One region of the Salinivibrio sp. MA440 genome, then DNA from elsewhere that is predicted to be linked to it. Evidence: predicted binding sites of a transcription regulator. Region 1 holds the regulator's gene; each other region holds the start of a gene.
The links. Region 1 encodes MetJ, which represses methionine synthesis genes. Its sites were predicted from a motif close to TTAGACNTNTANANGTCTAA; they were not measured.
Positions count from the first base shown of each region.

Region 2: the regulator MetJ is predicted to act here: its motif matches at 1,997-2,016, upstream of BZG80_RS12510 (MetQ/NlpA family ABC transporter substrate-binding protein).
Region 3: the regulator MetJ is predicted to act here: its motif matches at 3,027-3,046, upstream of metH (methionine synthase).
Region 4: the regulator MetJ is predicted to act here: its motif matches at 4,780-4,799, upstream of metN (methionine ABC transporter ATP-binding protein MetN).

Region 1 is NZ_MUFI01000012.1:58,752-64,917, reverse strand. It holds gene BZG80_RS05850 (bifunctional aspartate kinase/homoserine dehydrogenase II) at 65-2,506, opposite strand; gene metB (cystathionine gamma-synthase) at 2,582-3,742, opposite strand; gene metJ (met regulon transcriptional regulator MetJ) at 3,929-4,246, shown strand; gene BZG80_RS05835 (malic enzyme-like NAD(P)-binding protein) at 4,330-5,574, opposite strand; gene rpmE (50S ribosomal protein L31) at 5,830-6,045, opposite strand.
Region 2 is NZ_MUFI01000042.1:20,263-26,428, forward strand. It holds gene BZG80_RS12505 (multidrug effflux MFS transporter) at 1-1,007, opposite strand, end outside; gene BZG80_RS12510 (MetQ/NlpA family ABC transporter substrate-binding protein) at 1,173-1,970, opposite strand; gene BZG80_RS12515 (LON peptidase substrate-binding domain-containing protein) at 2,125-2,694, shown strand; gene BZG80_RS12520 (sigma-70 family RNA polymerase sigma factor) at 2,821-3,390, shown strand; gene BZG80_RS12525 (ChrR family anti-sigma-E factor) at 3,387-4,091, shown strand; gene sstT (serine/threonine transporter SstT) at 4,398-5,615, shown strand; gene mlc (sugar metabolism global transcriptional regulator Mlc) at 5,706-6,166, opposite strand, start outside.
Region 3 is NZ_MUFI01000055.1:449-6,614, forward strand. It holds rRNA gene rrf (5S ribosomal RNA) at 1-72, shown strand, start outside; tRNA gene BZG80_RS14020 (tRNA-Thr) at 191-266, shown strand; rRNA gene rrf (5S ribosomal RNA) at 274-389, shown strand; gene metA (homoserine O-acetyltransferase MetA) at 641-1,588, shown strand; gene BZG80_RS14035 (cation:proton antiporter) at 1,629-2,921, opposite strand; gene metH (methionine synthase) at 3,104-6,166, shown strand, end outside.
Region 4 is NZ_MUFI01000037.1:12,376-18,541, reverse strand. It holds gene BZG80_RS11715 (acetate kinase) at 1-505, shown strand, start outside; gene pta (phosphate acetyltransferase) at 611-2,758, shown strand; gene BZG80_RS11705 (amidohydrolase) at 2,885-4,015, shown strand; gene BZG80_RS11700 (LysE family translocator) at 4,016-4,654, opposite strand; gene metN (methionine ABC transporter ATP-binding protein MetN) at 4,918-5,952, shown strand; gene BZG80_RS11690 (methionine ABC transporter permease) at 5,942-6,166, shown strand, end outside.

The DNA of each region.
Region 1 (6,166 bases):
AAGCTGTCTTATGTGGAGTAAGACAGCTTTCACGTTTGCGAAGATCACGTTTACTAAAAGGACATTAGTGAAGACGCCCAATTAAGCGATTCAGATCAGATTGTATCGCCCCAGCGGTGACATCACGCCCCGCTCCCGGTCCGCGGATCACTAATGGATTTTCACGATACCATTGGCTTTCAATCGCAAACACATTATCACAGGGCAGTAGATGCGCCAGCGGATGCTCACTCGGTAAGGTTTCTAAGCTCACCTGCGCATTACCATTGGCTTCTAGACGCGCCACATAGCGCAACACGGCGCGATCTCGCTGCGCTTTTTCCAATCGCTCCTGTAAACACGCATCCATTTGATGGGCGTTATCGAGAAACGCATCTAACGACAAAGATTGCAGCGCTGGCGGTATCAGTGACTCAACATTGACCTGCTCGGGCTCCAATGACAGGCCCGCCTCCCTTGCGAGAATCACTAATTTACGCACCACGTCGGCACCCGACAGATCGTCACGCGGATCAGGTTCAGTTAGCCCTTGCTGCCATGCCTGTTCAAGTAAAGCACTGAACGGGACCTCGCCGGTGAATTGCAAAAAAAGCCAGGATAACGTGCCGGAAAAGATCCCTGAGAGTGCGAGGATATGATCACCGCTTTCACGTAAGTCTTGAACCGCATAGTTAATCGGCAGCCCAGCGCCTACCGTGGCGTTATATAACCAATGGCGCCCCGTTTTCGCAAACGCATGTTGAATCGCATGGTATTGTTCGGCCGGTGCCGCGCCGGCTTCTTTGTTGGCGGAGATTAAATGAAAACCATGCTCGGCGAGACGCGGATAGAGAGCTGCCAGTGAGGTATTGGCAGTGACATCCAAAATCACCACATCATCATAAGGATGATTCAATAAGCGTGTTAACCATTCATCATCAAAGTATGGCGTGCCATTGTCATCAAAGTCATCCCTGATCTGCATTGGATCGATGCCAGCAAAATCTAACCATTGATTACGACTATCTACCACAGAAATCAGCGACACCTCCTTGCCATGACGCTTTTCGAGGTGCGATTTTTGCTCGGCAAACAAGCTGAGCCAACGCGCGCCAATGTTTCCTTTTCCTACCAACACCAAGCCAATGCGACGTTGGGCTTGGAACAGCGCATCATGCAAGCTGGCCACAAGGGCAGGCGTATGCACTTGACGCAAAATCGCCACCATGCTCAGTCCAGATGCAGATTCACTGATAAACTCTACAGGCTGTGACTTCAGCTGCTGATAAAAACCATGACAGTGCACGGGATTATTGACCACGCCGGCTCCGACGGCAGCAACCATGTTAAACCCTTCGCGCAGCTTCAACTCCGCGGATGGCCCGGCATCCTGGATCTGGGCCATGACCGAGGCCACGACCTCCGCCGTAAAGGCCAGCAAGATACGATACTGATCATCTTGATAATCCGTCGCCAGTGGTTGCACTTTCAGCTGAGAGAGGATGCGGCTCAACTCTTGTTTAATTGCCTGAAAATCTTGCCCGCGGGCGACATCAAACTGCAATAGGCACACATCATCCAAAGATGTAATGATTTTTGCCCCGCGTCCGGTAGCCAGTACACGCTCTATATGGGTCGAGCCACTATCGGGGGCCTGGGTACAACGTAAGGTCAGATCGGTCGCACTTTGCGCCACTGGCTGTAAAGTACGGCTATGAAGCACGGGCGCCGCCAAGCGTGCCAATTCGCCTGCTTCATCCAATCGGATTAAGGGTAACAAGCAAGCATTCTCGACGTGGCGTGGATCCGCACTGTATACACCGGCAACATCACTCCATATAGTCACGCGGCGGACCCCCGCTAACGCACCGAGTACCGTGGCCGAATAATCTGACCCATTACGCCCCAAAAGCACGGTTTCCCCAGCTTGATTTTGCGCCATAAATCCCGTAATCACGACGTGAGATTGCGTGTGCTGAGAAAGTTGCTGCCGTAATAGTGGCCATGATGCGCCGCGATCGACCTCGGGTTGAGCCGCACGTTCCGCGCGTAAACAGTGGCGCGAGTCCAACATCACCGCCTGACGACACTGCTGATTAAGCAGCGCGGCTAATAAACGCGCCGACCAAACCTCTCCGAACCCTTGCACATCGGCTTGTACGCTGTCGCTCAGCGCTGTCTCCCCGAGCGACGCGATCGTCGCGATGTCAGCAGATAAGGCATCAACCAACTGTTGTTTGTGATCACCGTTGATCAGATTTTCAATCAAGTCTTGCTGAAAGGCACGGACGCCTTGCAAGGTCTCATGCGCCAACCGGCCATCTTTGCCCAGTTGAGCGAGCCAAGCAATGAGCTGATTGGTCGTTTTCCCCGCCGCAGAGACCACAATTAAGTCGTGCGCCTTTGCATGCCCCGTCAGCACATCGACCACACGGCGATAACAATCTGGGCTCGCTAAACTGCTGCCACCAAATTTATGCAATTGGCGTTGTGATTCGGGGGCGGTGTCCATCGGTTGCGCGTGCATGGCGAGGTCTCTCTTGGTCTCAATAAATATCAATAAAGCGGCGTGCTATGACAGCAACACCTATAGCAATCGGTTTTACTGGTTAGCTAAATGGGCGAAGGCATGCGCCAAATCGGCCACTAAGTCTTCTGCGTCTTCTAGTCCAATAGAAAAACGCAGCAACGTTGGGGTAATGCCAGCCTCGGCTTGCGCGTCATCACTCATCGCACGATGGGTCATTGATCCTGGATGCGTGACCAGACTTTCTACCCCGCCCAGCGACTCGGCAAGCGCAAATAAGGATAAGCCTTCAATAAAACGTGCGATCCCAGCGGAGTCCGTGTCCAGCTCGAGGCTGAGCATACTACCAAATCCAAACTGCTGACGGGCGGCAATGTCATGGCCTGGATGTGTCGCCAAACCGGGATAATAGAGTTGCCGCACCGCAGGGACTGTTTGCAAATAGGCTAATACCGCTTGCGTATTTTGTTGATGTTGTTTAACCCGAGCGCCCAAAGTACGCAACCCTCGCAATGTCATATAACTGTCAAAGGCGTTGCCTGTTGCGCCCAAGCAGTTGCCCCACCACGCTAATGTTGCAGCCAATTCAGGCGTCTTCGCCACTACAGCGCCACCGACAATATCAGAGTGACCATTAATAAATTTAGTAGTGGAATGCACGATGATGTCCGCACCCAGTGAAAACGGCTGTTGGAGTGCTGGCGATAAAAAGGTGTTATCGACCACCACCCATGCCCCCACTTGGTGGGCCTGTTGGCAGATTTTAGCAATATCGACCACACGCAATAGCGGATTAGAGGGTGTTTCAACTAACACCAGTTTCGGCTGTTTTACCAGCGCAGCGGTTAACGCCTGGTGATCAGATTGATCGACAAAACTGACCTGCCAAATCCCTTGCTTGGCGCGTGACTCTAACAAGCGATAGGTACCACCATAACAGTCGTGCGGTGCAACAATATGATCCCCTGCATCCAGTAAAGACAACACCAAGTTAATGGCTGCCATCCCACAGTTGGTCACCACGGCACCGGCTCCGCCCTCCAGTTCCGTTAACGCTTGCTCTAACTGAGCTCGAGTTGGATTGCCCCCACGGGCATAATCATAAGTGGGAACGTCGCCAAAAGCAGGAAAACGATAGTTGGTTGATAAATACAAAGGCGGCACAACCGCATGATGTTGCGTGTCAGTGCCAATTCCTGTTCGAACGGCAATGGTGTCGGTTTTTTTACCTGTCATGGTTCATCCTTGCTCTTGTTGCGCTGGCACGGTTTACGTGATCCAGTCGTCATCATACTACTTTACCTCTGCGCTTTTGGGACGTCAACACTTCTAGACGTCTAAACACCTTTGCATGTGGCGGTTAATATAGCTAAAATCTCCGCAGCATCATTCTGGGTATTCCATAATCAAGATAGGTGAGACATGGCGCAGTGGAACGGCGATTACATTAATCCGTATGCCGAACATGGTAAAAAGAAAGAGCAGGTAAAGAAGATCACCGTCTCTATCCCACTTAAAGTATTAAAAATTCTTACTGATGAGCGCACTCGCCGTCAGGTTCATAACCTGCGTCATGCGACCAACAGTGAGCTATTGTGTGAGGCATTTTTACATGCCTATACCGGGCAGCCTCTGCCAACCGATGACGACATCCGTAAGGATAAACCCGATAGCATTCCTGCCGAGGCACGTCGGATCATGGAAGAGTTGGGTATTGAGTTTGACGACAGTGAATACTAAACAAAAAAACCGCCATCGGCGGTTTTTTTATGGTAAGACACTGTTTTCTAATTACAACATGTTTTCTTTACAGCATGTTTTCTTTACAACATATAGTTGTCTGGCATCTCAATACGGGCTACGCCGGTTTCGACGGCCGCAAGCGCCACGGCACGTGCTACCTTGGGCAGTAAACGGGCATCCATCGGCTTGGGAATGATGTAATCCGGGCCAAAACTGAGTGAAGACAAGCCCGCGGCATCTAAGACCGATTGTGGTACAGGCTCTTTCGCCAAACCACGAATCGCTTCAACGGCGGCCAACTTCATCGCATCATTAATCTCACTGGCACGCACATCTAATGCTCCCCGGAAAATAAACGGGAAACACAAGACGTTATTCACCTGATTCGGGTAATCCGAACGCCCCGTTCCAATGATCAGATCATCCCGGACTTGGTGCGCAACCTCTGGGTTAATTTCAGGATCTGGGTTTGAGCAGGCAAACACGACAGGCTTATCCGCCATCAGTTTTAATGCCTCAGGCGAGAGCAAATCCGGGCCTGATACGCCAACAAAGAGATCCGCACCTTCAATCACATCTTCGAGGGTACGCTTATCCGTGTTATTGGCAAACAGCTGCTTATACTTGTTAATGTCTTCACGACGGGTGTGAATCACCCCTTTGCGATCCAGCATGTAAATCTTTTCGCGCTGGGCGCCACATTTAATCAATAGCTCCATACAGGCCACCGCAGCGGCACCCGCACCGAGACACACGATGGTGGCTTCACCAATATCTTTGCCTTGCAACTCGAGCGCGTTAAGCATCCCCGCAGCAGTGACAATCGCGGTACCATGTTGATCATCATGGAAGACAGGCACTTCACAGCGTTCAATCAGCTGCTTTTCGATCTCAAAACAATCTGGGGCTTTGATATCTTCAAGGTTGATACCGCCAAAGGTGTCAGCAATATTGGCTACGGTATCAACAAACTCATCGATGGTGCGGTGTTTAACTTCAATGTCGATCGAGTCCAAGCCGGCAAAACGCTTGAACAATAACGCTTTGCCTTCCATGACAGGCTTTGACGCCATCGGCCCTAAATTCCCTAACCCCAAAATCGCGGTGCCGTTTGAGATCACCGCAACCATATTGCCTTTACCGGTATAGCGATATACGGCATCCGCATCTTGGGCTATTTCACGCACAGGTTCAGCAACGCCTGGGCTGTAGGCGAGAGCAAGATCCGCCGCTGAATCAGCAGGCTTACTGAGTTCGACAGAGATTTTTCCGGGTGTAGGGTATGCATGATAATCCAGCGCTTGCTGGCGTTTATCGTCCGACATGTCGTTTTCCTAGTTATTATCGTGAAGGGGTAACCAATACCGGCAGGGAAGGATGACCGATATTAGCCAGACACTCTACAAACCACACAGGAAAGGTTTGTATAAGGGTAAAGATGGTAACGCAGCGGGGAAACGTCCACCAGTACTAACGCCGTATTCGCGATGATGCTCGGACCTGTTGTCCGAATACTAGGACGATGCGATCAAAAAAAGGGACGCTGATGCGTCCCTTCTCTATATTCGGTCAATAGCTGCTTATTTTTTGCTGCTAAGGGCACCGAAACGTTTCTTAAAGCGATCAACACGGCCACCAGCATCAAGGATACGCTGCTTACCGGTGTAGAATGGGTGACATTTGTCACACACGTCTAGGTTGATGTTTTTACCTAGGGTTGTGCTGAACGCAAATTCGTTACCGCAAGAGCATTTTGCTGTGACGGCTTTGTACTCTGGATGGATACCAGCTTTCATAGGGATAACCTCATTTTAAAGGCCGTGTCGCTCTCCCGATCCTAAGCCGGGCACCACACGTCGTTAACAAATATTTTCTAAGGCGCGCAATTCTAATCAAGCCCCCTCGGTTTCGCAACTT
Region 2 (6,166 bases), on a different contig from region 1:
TGGTTAGAGTAAGGCTGCATCACCTGCGACTGGGAGCACGGCAGCGCAATCCCGTTGCCAAACACCATAAAAAACTGCCCTATCATCAGCAGCAAGGGATCCATGGGGGTAAACCATAGCCATATCGCTGAGATGAGCTGCATCACCGGTGCCATTAGCAGCATACGCTTAGTACCCAAACGCGGCCGAATGCGCGACACCAGCGTGCTGCCCAGCAGTAACCCGCAAGTAGGAATGAGCGCCCACAAGGCATATTGATCCGATGTCATACCGATGCGCTCTTGCATCAAAAATGGCATCAGTGACACCGTGGTGATCACCAAGGTGAAGTTCAACCAGCTGATACTGGCGAAATAAAGAAAGTAGGGCGTTTTTAACAGTGCGCCATAACGACCAAGGATCACTTTTATCTTAGGTAATGGCGATCGCGTATGCATACTCTCTTTAAATAAGAAAAAGAGCACGCACCACACCAAGCTGGTATAAACCATCAATAAAATAAAGATCGCCAACCAGCCTAAGTTATGGTTAACAAAGCCACCAATCACAGGAGCCACAATGGGCGTAAATGAGGCGACCATGATCAGGTATGACATGGCTTGAGGAAGCTGATCCCCCGAATACGAGTCACGGGTAAAGGCTCGCGAGAGGACGGCACAACACCCCGTGCCCATCCCCTGAATACAACGGCCAATCACCAACCCGGTAAAACTGGCGCTAAAGCTCACCATCACGGTTAACCCAACCAGTGAAAGCAAGACACCGGCTAATAGCACGCGACGGCGTCCGAGTGCATCCGAAATGGGGCCATAGATAAATTGTGACGGGCCAAACCCGAGCAGGTAAGCGGAAATAAGCAGTTGGACATCGTCCATGCTGAGATTGAAGTCACGAGCGATCCAAGGTAATGATGGAAAAACCAATCCCATGCTGAATTGCCCGATACTGACCGTTAAGCATGCCAGCAATACGGGCGACCAATTAAATGGACGAGTAGCCGATTGCATCTCAATTCCTATGCGTTCTGTGTGTTAGGCGAGCGAGGAAACTGTGACTCTAGCGAATGCTAAAACCACAAGCTGAGAGGCATGTTAACGCAATAACTCCCTGAATGGTAAACAATGATTGAGAATGTATATCAATGGCCAGCTATCGCTGGCCGGTTTTAAAAACTAGAAAGCCGGTTCGATCGTGCCATCAAAGGTTTTTTGTAGAAACGCACGTGTTGCCTCTGATTGAAATAGCGCCAACAAACGCTGATAGGTCGGATTATCTTTATCCTCTGCCCGCGCTGCCACGACCATCACCGCGAGCGGTGCGTCTTTCGATTCTAAGAAAATACCTTGATCACTTGGATTAAGCCCTGATGACATCACATAGTTCATGGTAATTGCAGCAGCATCGACATCTTGTAGGCTACGAGGCAATTGTGCCGCTTCTACTTCGACAAAATCGAGCTGCTTGGGGTTAGCGGTAACATCTTGTAGCGTCGCTTGAAAGCCAACGTTATCGGCCAAGGTGATCAGCCCTGCGTCTTGCAGTAATAGCAAGGCGCGCCCGGCGTTGGTCGGATCGTTAGGGATCGCAATTTGTGCGCCTTGGGGTAAATCGTCCACGCGCTGTACTTTGTCTGAGTAAATCCCCATCCGCATAAGGATGGAACGCCCAATCGAGACCAATTCACTATCATGGTTTTGATTAAAGTTATCGAGAAACGGCTGATGTTGGTAACTATTTAAATCAAGACTGCCATCTGCCAGACCGGCATTCGGAGAGATGTAATCCGAAAATTCCACCACTTCGACATGAATTCCTTCGGTTTTAGCCTGTTTCGCAACCGCTTCTACGACTTGCGCATGGGGACCGACAGTCGCACCAATCTTTATCGTTTCTGGCTGATCTGAACAGCCGCTGATAACCAACGCCAGTAACACTGACGCAATCCAAAATCCTGGTCGCTTTAACGTCATTCTGATTCCCTTAGAAAAATAGATGTTTAGACGTCCAGAATGCCACAGCTTATAATGATGTCAACCTGATTGTGGTAATGCAGTCTCTGTCTTGATCGTATCCAACCCTAGTCGCGTAGTGGCAGGCATGTTGAATCAATAAGGAGGCGTAGATATGACGAAGCTGTTTCCTCTACCCTTGTTCTTACTACCCGGGGGCAGAGCTAAGCTGCGCATTTTTGAACCTCGCTATTTGCGCTTGGTCCGTGAATGCTCGGCGAATCAACAGGGATTCGTGCTGGCGATGATGCAAGGTAAACGTTTATATCGATATGGCACACTGGTGGACATTGTCGATTTTGAAACACTACCCGATGGTTTATTAGGCATTACCATTGCAGGTCGTCAACGGGTAAAAATTCAATCGACAGAGCAAGAAGCCGACAAGCTCTGGGTAGGCGAGATACAGGCACTGAATGACTGGCCACATGACGAGTTTATTGACCAAGAAGAAAATGAAGAAAAAATGCGTATTGCCGCAGGACTTAAAAATGTCTTCGCTGCCCACCCGGATCATGCTGAGCAGTATGAGGCGCCGTATTTCGAAGACTTAACCTGGAGTTGCCAACGCTGGTTAGAAATTTTGCCGCTTTCTAACGCGCAAAAACAATGGTTTATCGCGCAAGAATCGGCAGAAGAGGCGAAGCAATTTATCAGTCAGCTGCTCGAGCAAGAAGTCGAGTGATCCAATTGTTTTAAGCCTCGTATTGGAAGCGAGATGGACGGCTACGACAGATAGGACTCAACTATGACTGCGCCACAAACCATGTATACTGAGACCACCATTTCCAGACGGGACACGCGTGCCAACATGACTGACGTGACGAAGGAAGAGTTGTCTGAATTATTAGCAAAAGTTGCAGAAGACCGCGACCGCATAGCGTTCGAACGTTTGTTCCGATTTTTTGGCCCTAAGATACGCGCTTATGGTTCAAAACATTTAAGAGCTGACGGCCAAGCAATGGAATTAGTACAAGAAACCATGCTAGTGGTATGGCGCAAAGCCCACTTGTATAATTCTGACAAAGGCGCGGCGACGACATGGGTATTCACTATCATGCGTAACTTAAGCTTCGATATGCTCCGCAAGGTGCAATCGAATCGCGAAGACAATTTTAGCGATGATATCTGGCCCATTCTCGAGTCAGGGCAACAGGACAACGAAACAGATTCCGGTGCTCAGTACATGATGGACCAAGAGCTTCTCAGTTTTATTGACGAGTTACCCGCGGTCCAGCAGCAGGTGGTTAGAGGGGTTTATCTCAAGCAATTGACTCATCAAGAGTTGTCAGAACAATTAAATGTGCCATTGGGCACCGTCAAGTCCCGATTGCGTTTAGGTCTAGAAAAGCTTCGCAATCACCTGGAGGTAAAACAATGATTAAGTATCACCCATCGACCGATTTACTGGATGCTTTTGCTGCTGGCAAATTGCCGACTTCGATGGCGATTGCGTTGTCTGCTCATGTTGAACTTTGCCAGGAGTGCCAAGCTTACGTGGCCACTGCAGAAGAAAAGCTTGCATCAGTGGCGTTTGATCAAGAAACAGTCGGCGACGAAGCGTTGATGGTAAATGAGTGGGATCACAATGCTGAAGATGAAATGCTATCCGCCATTTTTGAACAAGCGGCTGCCAACGATGCCGATGCGCTGACGCAATCTGGCGCGGAACAACCTGAAGCGCGCGCAACACAAATTACTGTCGGTGAAAAAACATATGCCTTACCCCGGGCGCTGCAACGATTCGGCGATTCAAATTGGGCATCCTTTGGTAAAGTTCAACGTGCGCGACTTAATCTCGACGAAGGGGCAACGCGAGCCAGTTTTCTTCATATCGATGAAGGCGGTTCAGTGCCTGCGCACACTCACAAGGGCTATGAGTTAACCCTTTTGTTGGACGGTACCTTTGAAGATGAAAGTGGTCAGTATGTGCCAGGTGACTTTATTTTACTCGATAGCCGTCACCATCATACGCCATACACAAAAGAAGGTTGCCTTTGCTATACCATTGCAGATGCCCCTCTCTACTTCACAAAAGGCGTGAGTAAGTTGCTCAATACCGTGGGACATGCGATTTACTAAAAATTTCTGTGCTAGTTGTTATCCTTCGGCGACCGCTATGGTCGCCTTTTTTTATGCTAGATGGCCGCCTAAATCCACGTATTTGCTCGGCTAGACCTAGAATTATCACCATTTATTCTGCAGTGATAACAGAATAATTACACTAAATAAACCTCTCATTAATCATAACTCGCCACTTCAGTCCTACCTAACTAGTTCAAAGTAACAATTTTCCCTTTACATAGGGTGAATTTAACTGGTTTAATTCGTCACTTCTAACGATTCATTAACAGCCATTGATAATAAACACAGTGAAGTGAGAGTCACATGAGTCAAACACAACTCGCCAGTGTCAGTCGAGGTAACTCGCTGGTACTTCAAATACTCATCGGTATTCTTGCCGGTGGTGTTTTAGCCTATCTATCCCCCGAGCTTGCTGGCACAGCCGGATTGCTCGGACAACTTTTTGTCAGCGCATTGAAGGCCGTCGCACCCATTTTGGTTTTCGTTTTAGTGGCAGCGTCCATTGCTAACCAGAAACAAGGCCAACGGGCCAACATGCGCCCCATTATTGGGCTTTATCTTATCGGCACCCTTGCGGCTTCATTGACCGCGGTGACCATGAGTTTTTTGTTCCCGACTACCCTCGAGTTTGCTGCGACGGATGCTAGCATTACGCCGCCAGAGGGTATTAGCCAGGTATTAAGTACGCTACTTTTCAATATCGTTGACAACCCTGTTAACGCGTTGATGAGTGGTAACTATATTGGTATTTTGGCTTGGGCGATTGGCTTAGGTATTGCTCTTCATCATGCGTCGAACGAAACCAAACGTGTCTTCTCGGATGTATCCGAGGGGGTATCGATGATCGTCCGCTTTGTGATCCGGTTTGCGCCTTTGGGTATTTTTGGCTTAGTAGCAAGCACGTTAGCGAAAAGTGGCTTTGATGCTTTGATGGGGTATTTACACCTTTTGGGGGTGCTACTCGGCAGTATGGCAACCATCGCCTTGGTGGTAAATCCGCTGATTGTGTATATCAAAACGCGTCAAAACCCCTATCCCCTTGTTTTTCGCTGCCTGCGTGAGAGCGGTCTCACCGCTTTCTTCACCCGTAGCTCTGCAGCCAACATTCCAGTGAATATGCAGCTATGCCGCCGCCTTGATTTGGATGAAGATACTTATTCTGTCTCTATCCCACTCGGTGCCACCATCAATATGGGAGGCGCGGCGATCACCATTACCGTATTAACCCTGGCTGCTGTTCATACACTCGGTATCCAAGTGGATATCGCCACGGCTGTGCTGTTGAGTGTGGTGGCCGCGGTATCCGCGTGCGGCGCGTCGGGGGTTGCTGGCGGCTCCCTATTGTTGATCCCACTCGCGTGTAATTTGTTTGGTATTCCACAAGAGATTGCCATGCAAGTGGTTGGGATTGGCTTTACTATCGGTGTTTTACAAGACTCTGCCGAAACGGGCCTGAATAGCTCAACCGACGTAGTATTTACCGCGGCGGCATGCTTGGGTGAAGAGCGTAAAAACAGCTAACCAACGCCCTTAGCCAAGATCAAAAAAAAGCAGGTGCATCAACACCTGCTTTTTCTTTAACCGCTTTTTAATTGTCAGCCAAGGTAACGATTAGCCCTCCAGCACTTTCATCAGCAAATTGCCATCATACATCGCCTGCTTTACCATCGCCGCTCCAGGCATCGTCGCTTGGGTATAGAAATAGCTTTCTTCCAAGACTAGGTACTTGCTATACAGCGGAATCGTCTGCGTTTTTAAACATTCCATGATCGCAGGATACAACACCGATTTAGCGCGATTGAATTCGCCACCAAATAATATTTTTTCTGGGTTAAATAAATTCACCACAATCGCTATGGCGGTTCCCAAGTGATGCCCCAGCTCGGTGATCACTTGGTGGGCCAAACCATCGCCTGACACCGCTGCATCGCATATAGCCTCTATCGTGAGGGGTTGGTCGTGCAAGCAACTCGGATGCCCTTCATTGAGCAATGTCTCCACCTGCTCATAGATCGCGGACAGGCTTGCGACCGTTTCCAAACAGCCATAATTACCGCAAAAACACCGCTTAC
Region 3 (6,166 bases), on a different contig from region 1:
CTCAGTAGTGAAACGAAGCAGCGCCGATGGTAGTGTGGGGTCTCCCCATGTGAGAGTAGGACATCGCCAGGCTCTCATTATCTAATTAGCGCTTAGTATTAGGCCTTAGTTAGCAAAAATTTAATCATCAAAGCAATGATATGTAAGACTTTGGTGACAAAACACCGAGTAAAACGTTGATAACGATTTTGCTGATATAGCTCAGTTGGTAGAGCGCACCCTTGGTAAGGGTGAGGTCGGCAGTTCAAATCTGCCTATCAGCACCAGAATTTTCTTGGCGGCCATAGCGTAACGGCACCACCTGAACCCATGCCGAACTCAGAAGTGAAACGTTGCTGCGCCGATGGTAGTGTGGGGTCTCCCCATGTGAGAGTAGGTCACTGCCAAGAGCTTATTTTAAGCCCTCCGCATTCGCGGAGGGCTTTTTCGTTTATAGTGTTCTTTAAAATACTTCATTCCTTTCTTATATCCCGACTGCCCCATTTTTACCTCACCTTTTTGTTTGGTGTTGTTACCCTTTCACTATTCTTACTTATTCGGGCATCTCTGGGCGTTGATTATTGCTTGAGCTTCATGGGTCACTGGGGTATGTTATTAGATATCTGGACGTCTAAACATCTTAAATCTTCAGGAGGCAGTGATGCCGATAAAAATCCCGGATCAGCTCCCCGCCACCAATATTTTGCGTCGAGAAAACATTTTCGTTATGTCGCAGACGCGTGCGGTGAGCCAAAACATTCGCCCATTGAAGGTGTTGTTACTCAACTTAATGCCCAAAAAAATTGAGACCGAGACGCAATTTATGCGCTTGCTCTCTAATAGCCCTTTACAGGTTGATGTCGAGCTTTTACGTATTGATAACCGACCCAGTAAAAACACGCCAACGGAACACTTAGACACCTTCTATCGCCAGTTTGAAGCCGTGCGTGAACGCAACTTTGATGGTCTTATCGTCACCGGGGCACCATTGGGCTTGGTGCAGTTTGAAGATGTGATTTACTGGGAGCATTTGCAAGATGTGATGAATTGGGCGCATCAGCATGTTACGTCTACCCTTTACGTTTGCTGGGCGGCTCAAGCGGGTTTAAAGCTTCTTTACGATTTACCCAAAAAAACGCGCAAAGAGAAGTTATCTGGCGTCTATCAGCACCAGGTAAATGAAGCACTGGCTACGCATCCTTTATTGCGGGGGTTTGATGATAGCTTTCTCGCCCCTCACTCGCGGTACGCTGACTTTTCGCCAAGCTTTCTGGACGAACACACGGATCTCGATATTCTCGCCACCTCAGCACAAGCGGGCACTTACTTGGCGGCGACCAAGGATAAACGTAATGTGTTTGTGACAGGTCACCCCGAATATGACTCACATACGCTGCATCATGAATACCATCGCGATCTTGAAGAAGGGATGGAGCCTGTCGTCCCGATTAACTATTATCCTGATGATGATCCGTCTCAACCCCCCTATGTGAGTTGGCGGAGTCATGGGCACTTACTCTTTGCCAATTGGTTGAACTATTGTGTCTATCAGCTGACGCCGTTTAATCTGGCTGAATTTTCACAATCTAACTTTACGCTCGACGAATAGCAACAAGGCGCCTAATTGGCGCCTTGTTGAGAAAGAGTGTTTATACACGGGGATTATCGATTTTCTCTTGAGCGGCATTGGCTTTATCAACCATTCCTGTCATGGTCGATCCTTGTACGAGAATAGAGAAAACCACCACCGCATAAGTCATGATTAAAATCAGTTCACGGACGTCGATATTCTTCTCAGGGACGACCATCACACCAGCCGGCACTGCCATGGCCATGGCAAGGGCTAAGCCACCTCTTAGGCCTCCCCAACTCAAAATACGAACGGCCCAAGGGTTGTATTGACGAAATCGATTGAAGCCGAAATAGCAGGCTTTCACACTGAGATAACGGGCGAACAGCACAACGGGTACAACTGCGGCCATAATGATCCAGTCTTCCTTATGGAAGCTAATCTGTAATAGGCTGACCCCGATCAACAAGAACAGTAAACTATTCAAAAACTCATCGACCAATTCCCAAAAATGGTCAAGATGATCCTCACTCTCTTTGGAGAAGCCAATAAAGCGAGTCCAGTTACCGATCATAATGCCAGATACTACCATCGCCAGTGGCCCGGAAACATGCAACATATCGGCGAGCACATACCCCGCGCTAGGAATAGCCAATGTCAGTAGCAGTTCCATGGAATGGTCATTGGTCGCGCAGATCAAACGGTGAAACAGGTAACCCAATATCAGACCGTATAAAATCCCACCGATAGCTTCTTGTAAGAACAATGCGATCGTACCACCGAGTGTCGGCTCGCTGTCGCCAAACGCCAAGGTAAAAAGCGTCACGAAAATAACAATCCCGACCCCGTCGTTAAACAGTGACTCTCCCTCGATTTGGGTGGTGATCCGCCTAGGTGCCTGTAGCCGCTTAACAATGGCCAACACCGCGATAGGATCGGTTGGAGAAATCAGCGCCCCAAACAATAAACAATAGATAAAATCAAAAGGAATGCCGATCAGTTGGAAGACGCCCCAAATACCCGCACCAACCAGCGAGACAGAGACCAACAGGCCGCCGAGGACGAGGGTGGTGATTTCCCATTTTTGATCAGAGAAATGGGGAAGCTTGACACCAATACCGCCCGCAAATAAAAGGAAACCGAGTACGCCTTTGAGTAAAAAGGCATCAAAGTGGATATCGGTCAATATTTGCTCTGCCATCGCCTTTAACGGAATGGCTTGGTATTGACCGGCGATCACGATCAAAAGAGAAAGGAGTAGAGAGCTTGCAGTGATCGCGATAGTCGTTTGTACTCGGCTGATTTTACTATTAATAAAGGCGATAAAGATGGCAGCAGCAGCCATGAAACTGAGGATTGCGTAGGTAGACATGCAGCTTCCTAGTACGACGAGGAATGAAAGAGTTACAAAATATTAATAGAAATTGCGCTCAAAACGAACAGCTGAATTGAAATAGATCAAAATTAATCGATATTTATAGACGTCTAGATTTCCAAAATGGCTGTGGTAGGATAAAACTATCGCAATCAGGATGGTGATATCACGGGGTAAGAATGGATCGATTAACACAGCGTCTCTCTAAGTGTATTTTGGTGATCGATGGCGGTATGGGCACCATGATCCAAGGCTTAGGACTCGGCGAAGCCGATTACCGCGGCGCACGCTTTAAAGACTGGCATTGTGATGTGAAAGGTAACAATGACCTTTTGGTACTGACGCAGCCTGAAAAAATAGCAGCGTTACACAGCGACTATCTGGCCGCGGGCGCGGACATCATAGAAACCAATACGTTCAACGCGACCCAGATAGCCATGGCCGATTACGACATGCAGGCCATCAGTGCGGAGATAAATTTAGCTGCTGCGCGTCTTGCTCGCGACGTGGCTGACCACTGGACGGCGAAAACCCCAGAAAAACCACGCTTTGTTGCTGGAGTTCTCGGACCCACGAATCGCACTTGCTCTATCTCTCCAGATGTGAACGATCCTGGCTTTCGTAATGTCACCTTTGATCAATTGGTTGAGGGGTATGCGGAGTCCACTGCGGCGTTGATGGATGGTGGTGTTGATCTCATCATGTTGGAAACCATCTTTGATACCTTGAACGCGAAAGCCTGTGCCTTTGCTGTTGAAAAAGTCTTTGATGCCCGAGGTGCGCGCTTACCCATTATGATCTCTGGCACCATCACCGATGCGTCTGGTCGTACGCTCTCTGGGCAAACCACCGCGGCGTTTTATCACTCTTTACGCCACGTCGAACCGCTTTCTTTTGGTTTGAACTGTGCGCTGGGGCCAGCCGAATTGCGTCAGTACGTCAAAGAGCTCAGTGAGATCTGCGAAGGATTTGTTTCGGTTCATCCCAATGCCGGTTTACCCAATGCGTTTGGCGAATACGATCTCTCGCCTGAAGACATGGCAAAACATATCGACGAATGGGCCGCTTCTGGCTTTATTAACTTGGTGGGTGGGTGCTGTGGTACCACGCCCGAGCATATTCAAGCGATCAGCGAAGTGGTGGCGAAACATGCCCCCCGTGCGCGCCCCTCTCAGTCTGTGGCATGTCGACTATCAGGGCTAGAACCGCTGACTATTAATGCTGAAAGCCTGTTCGTGAACGTGGGGGAGCGCACCAACGTCACTGGGTCGGCGCGTTTTAAGCGTTTAATCGTCGAAGAACAATACGACGAAGCGCTTGAGGTGGCGTTACAGCAAGTGGAAAACGGGGCGCAAATCATCGATATCAATATGGATGAGGGCATGTTGGATGCACAGCAAGCCATGGTACGTTTTCTCAATCTGTGTGCGGCTGAGCCCGATATTGCTCGGGTACCTGTGATGATTGACTCCTCAAAGTGGGAGATCATTGAAGCCGGACTGAAGTGTATCCAAGGTAAAGGGATTGTGAACTCAATTTCTCTTAAAGAGGGGGAAGCCGCGTTTATTCAACAAGCCTACTTAGTCCGTCGATACGGTGCCGCTGTGATTGTGATGGCGTTTGATGAGCAAGGCCAGGCTGATACACGTGAACGTAAAGTCGAGATTTGCACGCGCGCGTATCACCTGCTAGTTGACCAAGTCGGCTTTCCACCGGAAGACATTATCTTTGATCCTAATATCTTCGCGGTGGCCACCGGCATTGATGAGCATAATAACTACGCGGTCGACTTCATCAACGCGGTCGCAGATATCAAACAAACCCTGCCGCATGCCATGATTTCAGGTGGCGTGTCTAACGTGTCTTTTTCGTTTCGCGGAAACAACCCAGTGCGTGAGGCGATCCATGCGGTGTTTCTCTACCATTGCATTAAAAACGGTATGGACATGGGCATCGTCAATGCTGGCCAGTTAGCCATTTATGATGATTTGCCTGAATCGCTGCGTGTGGCGGTGGAAGATGTGGTGCTTAACAAAGACGATGGCGCCACGGAACGTTTACTGGCGTTGGCGGACAGCTACCGCGACCGCGGTGAAAACGAAGTGGCAGAAACCGCGGAGTGGCGCAGTTGGCCAGTGGATAAACGGCTTGAACATGCACTGGTCAAAGGCATTACCGAATTTATTGTTGAAGATACTGAGCTAGCTCGAGCGGCGGCGAGTAAACCGTTGGAAGTGATAGAAGGCCCACTAATGGCGGGCATGAATGTGGTGGGAGACTTATTTGGTGAAGGTAAGATGTTCCTGCCGCAAGTGGTGAAGTCGGCGCGGGTGATGAAACAAGCCGTGGCCTATCTTGAACCTTACATCAACGCTGAAAAGCAACAAGGGCAGACCAATGGCAAGATCTTACTTGCCACGGTAAAAGGCGACGTGCATGACATTGGCAAAAACATTGTCGGCGTGGTGCTGCAATGCAATAACTTCGAGATTATTGATCTCGGTGTGATGGTGCCGACCGATAAAATCCTGTCAGTGGCGCGCGAGGAGCAAGTCGACATTATTGGTTTGTCAGGCCTTATCACGCCGTCGTTGGATGAAATGGTGAATGTCGCCAAAGAAATGGAAAGGCAAGGGTTTGATATTCCGCTATTGATTGGGGGGGCGACCACATCCAAAGCGCATACCGCGGTGAAAATAGAGCAGCATTACCAGGCTCCTGTGGTGTATGTGTCGAATGCGTCACGTGCCGTTGGCGTTTGTGCATCGCTATTATCGCCGGCTCAATATCCGGACTTTGTCGCGCGCTTACAAAAAGAGTATGTGTCAGTACGAGAGCAGCACCAACGCAAGACACCCCGCACTCCGCCTGTCACCCTGGACGCGGCAAGGGCAAACAAATGGCAAACCGATTGGGCCCATTACACGCCGCCCCAGCCGGCGAGGCCGGGCGTCCATGTTTACGATGATGTCTCGATAGCGACATTACGTCAGTATATCGATTGGACCCCTTTCTTTATGACCTGGTCCCTGAGCGGCAAATTCCCAGCGATTTTAGACCACGAGCTGGTGGGTGAAGAAGCACGCCGTTTGTATGAAGATGCTAATGCTTGGCTCGACCGGTTTGAGCACGAAGGATTGATCGCCGCAAAAGGGGTGTGTGGTGTCTTTCCTGCCAACAGCCTAGAGGACGATATCGAGGTGTATACTGACACATCACGGCAAACGGTGGGCACGGTACTG
Region 4 (6,166 bases), on a different contig from region 1:
GGAAGGCTTGGTAATGGGCACCCGCTCTGGTGACCTAGACCCAGCGATTATCTTCCACCTGCACGATGCACTCGGTTATAGCGTTGAGCAAATCAACACCATGCTTACCAAAGAGTCTGGCCTGCAAGGCTTGACCGAAGTGACCTCTGACTGCCGCTTTGTTGAAGATAACTACGGCGAGAAAGAAGAAGCAACACGTGCAATGAACGTGTTCTGCCACCGTCTTGCCAAGTACGTAGCCAGCTACACCGCGACCCTCGACGGCCGCCTAGACGCAATTGTCTTCACCGGCGGCATCGGTGAGAACTCAGGCCCAATCCGCGAATTGGTACTCGAGCGCCTAGCTCTGCTGGGTGTGGAGGTCGACAAAGAGCGCAACCTGAAAGCCCGCTTTGGCGGCGAAGGCGTGATCACTACCGACGCAAGCCGCGTGCCTGCGATGGTGATTTCAACCAACGAAGAGTTGGTGATTGCGCAAGACACTGCGCGCCTAACTGGCCTGTAAGACCATTTCCAACGGCTGATTCCACTCAGCCGTTTTTGTATTCGTGCCGGACCATCCGGCACGCCAACCAGATAGTAAGAGGAAGTCAACGTGTCCCGTACTATTATGCTAATTCCAATCGGCTCCGGCGTCGGCCTGACAAGTGTCAGCCTTGGCGTCATGCGAGCGATGGAGCGTAAAGGCGTCCGCGTCTCATTTTTTAAACCGATTGCTCAGCCACATCACGGTAGCGACACTGACGTCACCGATCTGACGACGGAAATCATTCACGCTAACAGTGATATGAAAGTCGCCGAATCGATGTCAATGAACCAAGCCGAAAACCTGCTGCGCTCGGATCAAGAAGATGTGCTGCTCGAAGAAGTGCTCGCGCGCTTTACTCGTGCCACTGAAAACGCAGAAGTTGCGCTCGTCGAAGGCTTGGTCACCACACGTAACCACCCCTTCGCGAACCAGATCAACTACGAGATCGCCAAAACACTGGATGCAGAAATCGTGTTTGTGACCACCCCAGGCACTGACAACCCATCCCAGCTTAAAGAGCGTATCGAGTTTGCCTGCACCAACTTTGGTGGCAGCAAAAACGGCAACATTTCAGGTGTGATCATCAACAAGCTTAACGCGCCTGTTGATGATGCAGGTCGTACGCGCCCTGACCTGTCAGAAATCTTTGACGAAGCGGACGGCGCACGTCCAACTAACGTTGAAGTGATGCAGATTTTCAACTCCAGCCCAATCCGTGTACTGGGTTGTGTGCCATGGAAAATCGACCTGATCGCGACCCGTGCTAGCGATATGGCCAAGCACTTGAACGCCACCATTATCAACGAAGGCGAAATTCACTCACGTCGCATCAAGAGCATTACCTTCTGTGCGCGTTCAATCCCTAATATGGTTGAACACTTCCGCCCAGGCTCCTTGCTCGTGACTTCGGCTGACCGCCCTGACGTGATCGTCGCCGCGTGTCTGGCTGCGATGAACGGCGTAGAAATCGGTGCCTTGTTGCTGACCGGTGGTTATGCCATCCCTGATCAGTTAAAAGCCCTGTGTGACCGCGCGTTTGAAACCGGTCTTCCAGTATTTACCACTGCAGGTAACACCTGGCAGACGTCGCTCAATCTGCAAAGCTTTAGCCTTGAAGTGCCGGCTGACGATAAAGCCCGTGTTGAGTTTGTGAACGACCACGTTGCTGGCCACATTGATGGCAACTGGATTGAATCACTCAGCTCAGGGTCGAACCGCGAACGTCGCCTCAGTCCACCCGCGTTCCGTTATCAGCTGACCGAATTTGCACGTCGAGCCGCTAAGCGCATTGTGCTACCCGAAGGTGACGAGCCACGTACCATCAAGGCCGCCGCTATCTGTGCTGAGCGTAAAATTGCCGAGTGTGTGCTTTTGGGTAACCCAGAAGAAATCAAACGCGTTGCCGATCAGCAAGGTGTCACCTTGGGCGCTGGCGTAGAAATTATCGACCCGGTAAAAGCACGCGATAAATACGTGGCACGCTTGGTCGAGCTGCGTAAGAGCAAAGGTATTACCGAGGTCATTGCCCAAGAACACCTCGAAGATACCGTGGTACTGGGTACCATGATGCTAGAAGCGAACGAAGTGGATGGCCTGGTATCTGGCGCGGTTCACACCACCGCTAACACTATCCGTCCACCGCTGCAAATCATCAAAACCGCACCGAACGCTTCTTTGGTCTCATCAGTATTCTTTATGCTGCTGCCTGAGCAAGTGCTGGTATACGGTGACTGTGCGATTAACCCGGATCCAAATGCTGAACAACTGGCTGAAATCGCGATCCAATCTGCCGATTCTGCCGCGGCATTCGGTATTGAACCTCGCGTAGCGATGATCTCTTACTCGACCGGTAGCTCAGGCAAAGGGGCAGACGTGGATAAAGTCCGCGAAGCCACCCGTCTTGCCCAAGAGAAGCGTCCTGATCTGATCATCGATGGCCCACTGCAGTACGACGCCGCTATCATGGAAAATGTCGCGAAATCAAAAGCGCCAGATTCGCCTGTTGCCGGTAAAGCCACCGTGTTCGTCTTCCCAGACTTGAACACAGGTAACACCACGTACAAAGCAGTACAGCGTTCTGCCGAGTTGGTCTCTATCGGTCCAATGCTACAAGGCATGCGTAAGCCAGTGAACGATCTGTCACGTGGCGCCTTGGTTGACGATATTGTCTATACCGTGGCACTGACAGCGATTCAGGCTAAGCAAGCCGAAGACAACGGCCAAGCGTAACCCACGCTCAGCCCAGAAAGAGCAAAAGCCAGCACATGTTGCTGGCTTTTTTTTGCGTTTAACTTCACAACGTGACGCCCCAAAGCGATCTAGCATAGCCTTTCCATCCTTGTTTTGGAGTCGATGATGGCGATTGATTTTGATCCCTTAGCGTTTAGGCATGCCCTGCACCAATACCCTGAATTGTCTAATCACGAAGCGCAAAGTGCGCGCACCATTGCCGCCCAACTACGCGACTTTGGTCTCACCCCCCATACCGGCGTGGGCGGTCATGGTATTGTGGTAGACATTGCAGGTCGCGAGCCAGGGCCAACCACCTTGTTACGCGCCGATTTTGATGCGTTACCCATTCACGAACACACCCAACTTGATTATGCATCCTGTCACGATGGCATCATGCATGCCTGCGGTCACGATGGCCATGCTGCCGCCTTGCTTGCCGTCGCTGCTCAGCTATGCCAAACACCCCCTAAACAGGGGACTGTCATTCTCGCTTTTCAGCCGGCTGAAGAAACCGGCGAAGGCGCGGCACGTCTGTGTGCCAATCCGCTTTTAGCAACCCGCCACATCGACAATGTCTATGCCTTTCATAATCTGCCAGGCTTTGCCCAACATCAGATAGTGGTGCGCCCAAGTACCTTTGCCTGCGCCTCAACCGGCGTTGCGATTCGGTTGTACGGCAAAACCTCCCATGCCGCTTACCCAGAGCGCGGGGTCAGTCCGGCAAACGCCATGAGTGACGTGATGCGTATGCTCACACAGCTTCCTGACGCTTATCCTTCCACGTTCAGCTTAGTGACGCTAGTTCACGCCCAACTTGGCGACCCCGCGTTTGGCGTTGCGCCCGGCGAGGCCACCGTAATGGCGACCCTACGCAGCGACGACAACGCCACGTTTCATGCCATGCAAACCCGGTTAGTCGATCACGTAAACGCTATCGCCGACCGAGCAAAATTAACCGTGGATCTAAGTTGGCACGAGCCGTTTATTGCCGCCGAAAACAGCACAGCGCATAACCAAGTCGTGGTCAACGCGGCGCAATCGCTGGGGTTAGAGGTTCACTGGCTTAAGGAGCCCATGCGTTGGTCAGAAGATGTCGCCGAATTTCTTGCCCGCTGGCCCGGCGCATTATTTGGCATTGGCAGCGGCGAGCACCACCCACAGCTGCACAACCCTGACTATGACTTCCCGGATGCGATTTTAGCGACCGCCAAAGCACTATTTTGCAGAGTGATTACACACCATCACGGCCGTTAATTACCCCAACGCCAGCCAAAAGCCGACGCCGATCATCAAGGTGCCGGCGATTCGGTTCAGCAATTGCACATTACCCTTTTGCTGCAAAAACTGACGTAAGGTGCGCCCACCGCTGGCATACAACATTAAACAACTGAATTCCGTGCAAAGAATGATCAACACCAGCACGCTCAGCTGGCTGGGCAATGAGATCGCAGGGTTAATAAACGGCGGCAACAGTGAGATCATAAAGGCCCAGCCTTTCGGGTTGGCTATCGCAGTGACAAAACCTTGTGCCGCCAACGATAACGCAGAGATATCATTCGGCGCCGACGTCTCTTCCTTTGGGATTGCCATTTTGCCACGCGATCGCCACATTTGTACGCCGAGATACGCCAGATACGCGCCCCCCACATACTTAAACACTTGAAACACGCTAGGATAGTTCAGCATCACGGCCGCCACCCCTACCACTGACGCAATCGCCACAAGGCCGACGCCAATGAGCTCGCCCCACATCATATGTAGGCTACGCTTAACTCCGATAGTCATCCCCAGGGTCATGGATAGTGTCATACACATTCCCGGTGTGATTGACACAAAAAAGAAGGTGGGAATAAATAGCGTCAACATCGTGGTATCAATCAAGGCAGTTGGCATATCACTTAATCAGAACAAAGGGTTAGAAAGGCTATTAGTGAACACGCTTTAGTCGATGAGATCAAGCACGCTTGAGATCTCGTTGACTGTTTTATTTATAACCAACTGATTAGCCTTATTGCCATTTAGACGTCCAGAAGTAAAAATATCCATTGACTTCATTTTACCTAACTCATAGCATCAATAACCAGAACGACAGCAAGAGCGCGGGATAGACCGCTGAGTCAGTCGGCTGTGATCAAATTTATCGCCAAGGACATGTGATGATTGAGATATCCAAACTCAACAAGGTATTCGAACTCGGGGAGCGCCGAATTCATGCCCTTAACGACATCAACTTATTTATCCCGAAAGGAAAAGTATTTGGTGTGATCGGTGCCTCTGGTGCCGGCAAAAGTACGCTGATCCGAATGGTTAACCTGCTCGAGCGCCCAACCAGCGGCACGGTAAAGGTAGGAGGCGTTAACCTCACCGCGTTATCCAATCGCGATCTGACCCAAGCTCGCCGTCAAATCGGGATGATTTTCCAACACTTTAACCTACTGTCATCGCGATCGGTCTTCGACAACATCGCTCTACCGCTTGAACTGAGCGGCGCGAGCAGTGACGCGATCGAAACCCGAGTCACCGAGTTACTCGATTTAGTTGGTTTAGCCGATAAGCGTCATGTCTATCCGGCTAGCCTCAGTGGCGGACAAAAACAACGTGTCGCGATTGCCCGCGCACTGGCGCCAAGCCCAGACGTATTATTGTGTGATGAAGCCACTAGCGCACTGGATCCTGCTACGACACAATCGATTTTGTCACTGCTACAAACCATTAATGAAAAGCTCAACCTGACCATTTTATTGATCACCCACGAAATGGACGTGGTGAAGCGCATTTGTCACGACGTTGCCATTATTGGTGACGGTGAATTGGTCGAATCTGGCCCAGTGGGCGACATTTTTGCCCATCCGAAATCCGACTTAGCGAAACAATTTATCCGCTCAACCTTGGATTTATCGGTGCCTTATGACTATGCCCAACGCTTAAAAGAAACCTACTTTGACGGCAGCTACCCCTTGGTGCGCCTAGAATTTACCGGCGCTACCGTGGATGATCCATTGATCAGTCAAATATCAAGGCTGTTTGATATCGACATCAGCATTTTAAGCTCTGATATCGACTACGCTGGCGGCGTCAAATTCGGCTTACTACTGGCAGAGATTATGGGCCCGAAAAAAGCGGTCGAAGACGCCATCCACTATCTCAACCAGCACCATGTCAACACGGAGGTACTTGGCTATGTTGATTGATCAACTTATAAATTGGGTCAACGAAAACAACGCCCTGCTTAACTTGCTTGCCGAAGCCACAGGTCAAACTCTGTATATGGTCTTTGCCTCCGGCCTGATAGGCTTTGCCATTGGGATCCCATTAGGTGTGATGCTACACGTCACCAAAAAAGGGGGGCTGCTAGCGCAACCCAAGTTTAACCAAGCGCTCGGCGCGGTGGTGAATATTGGTCGC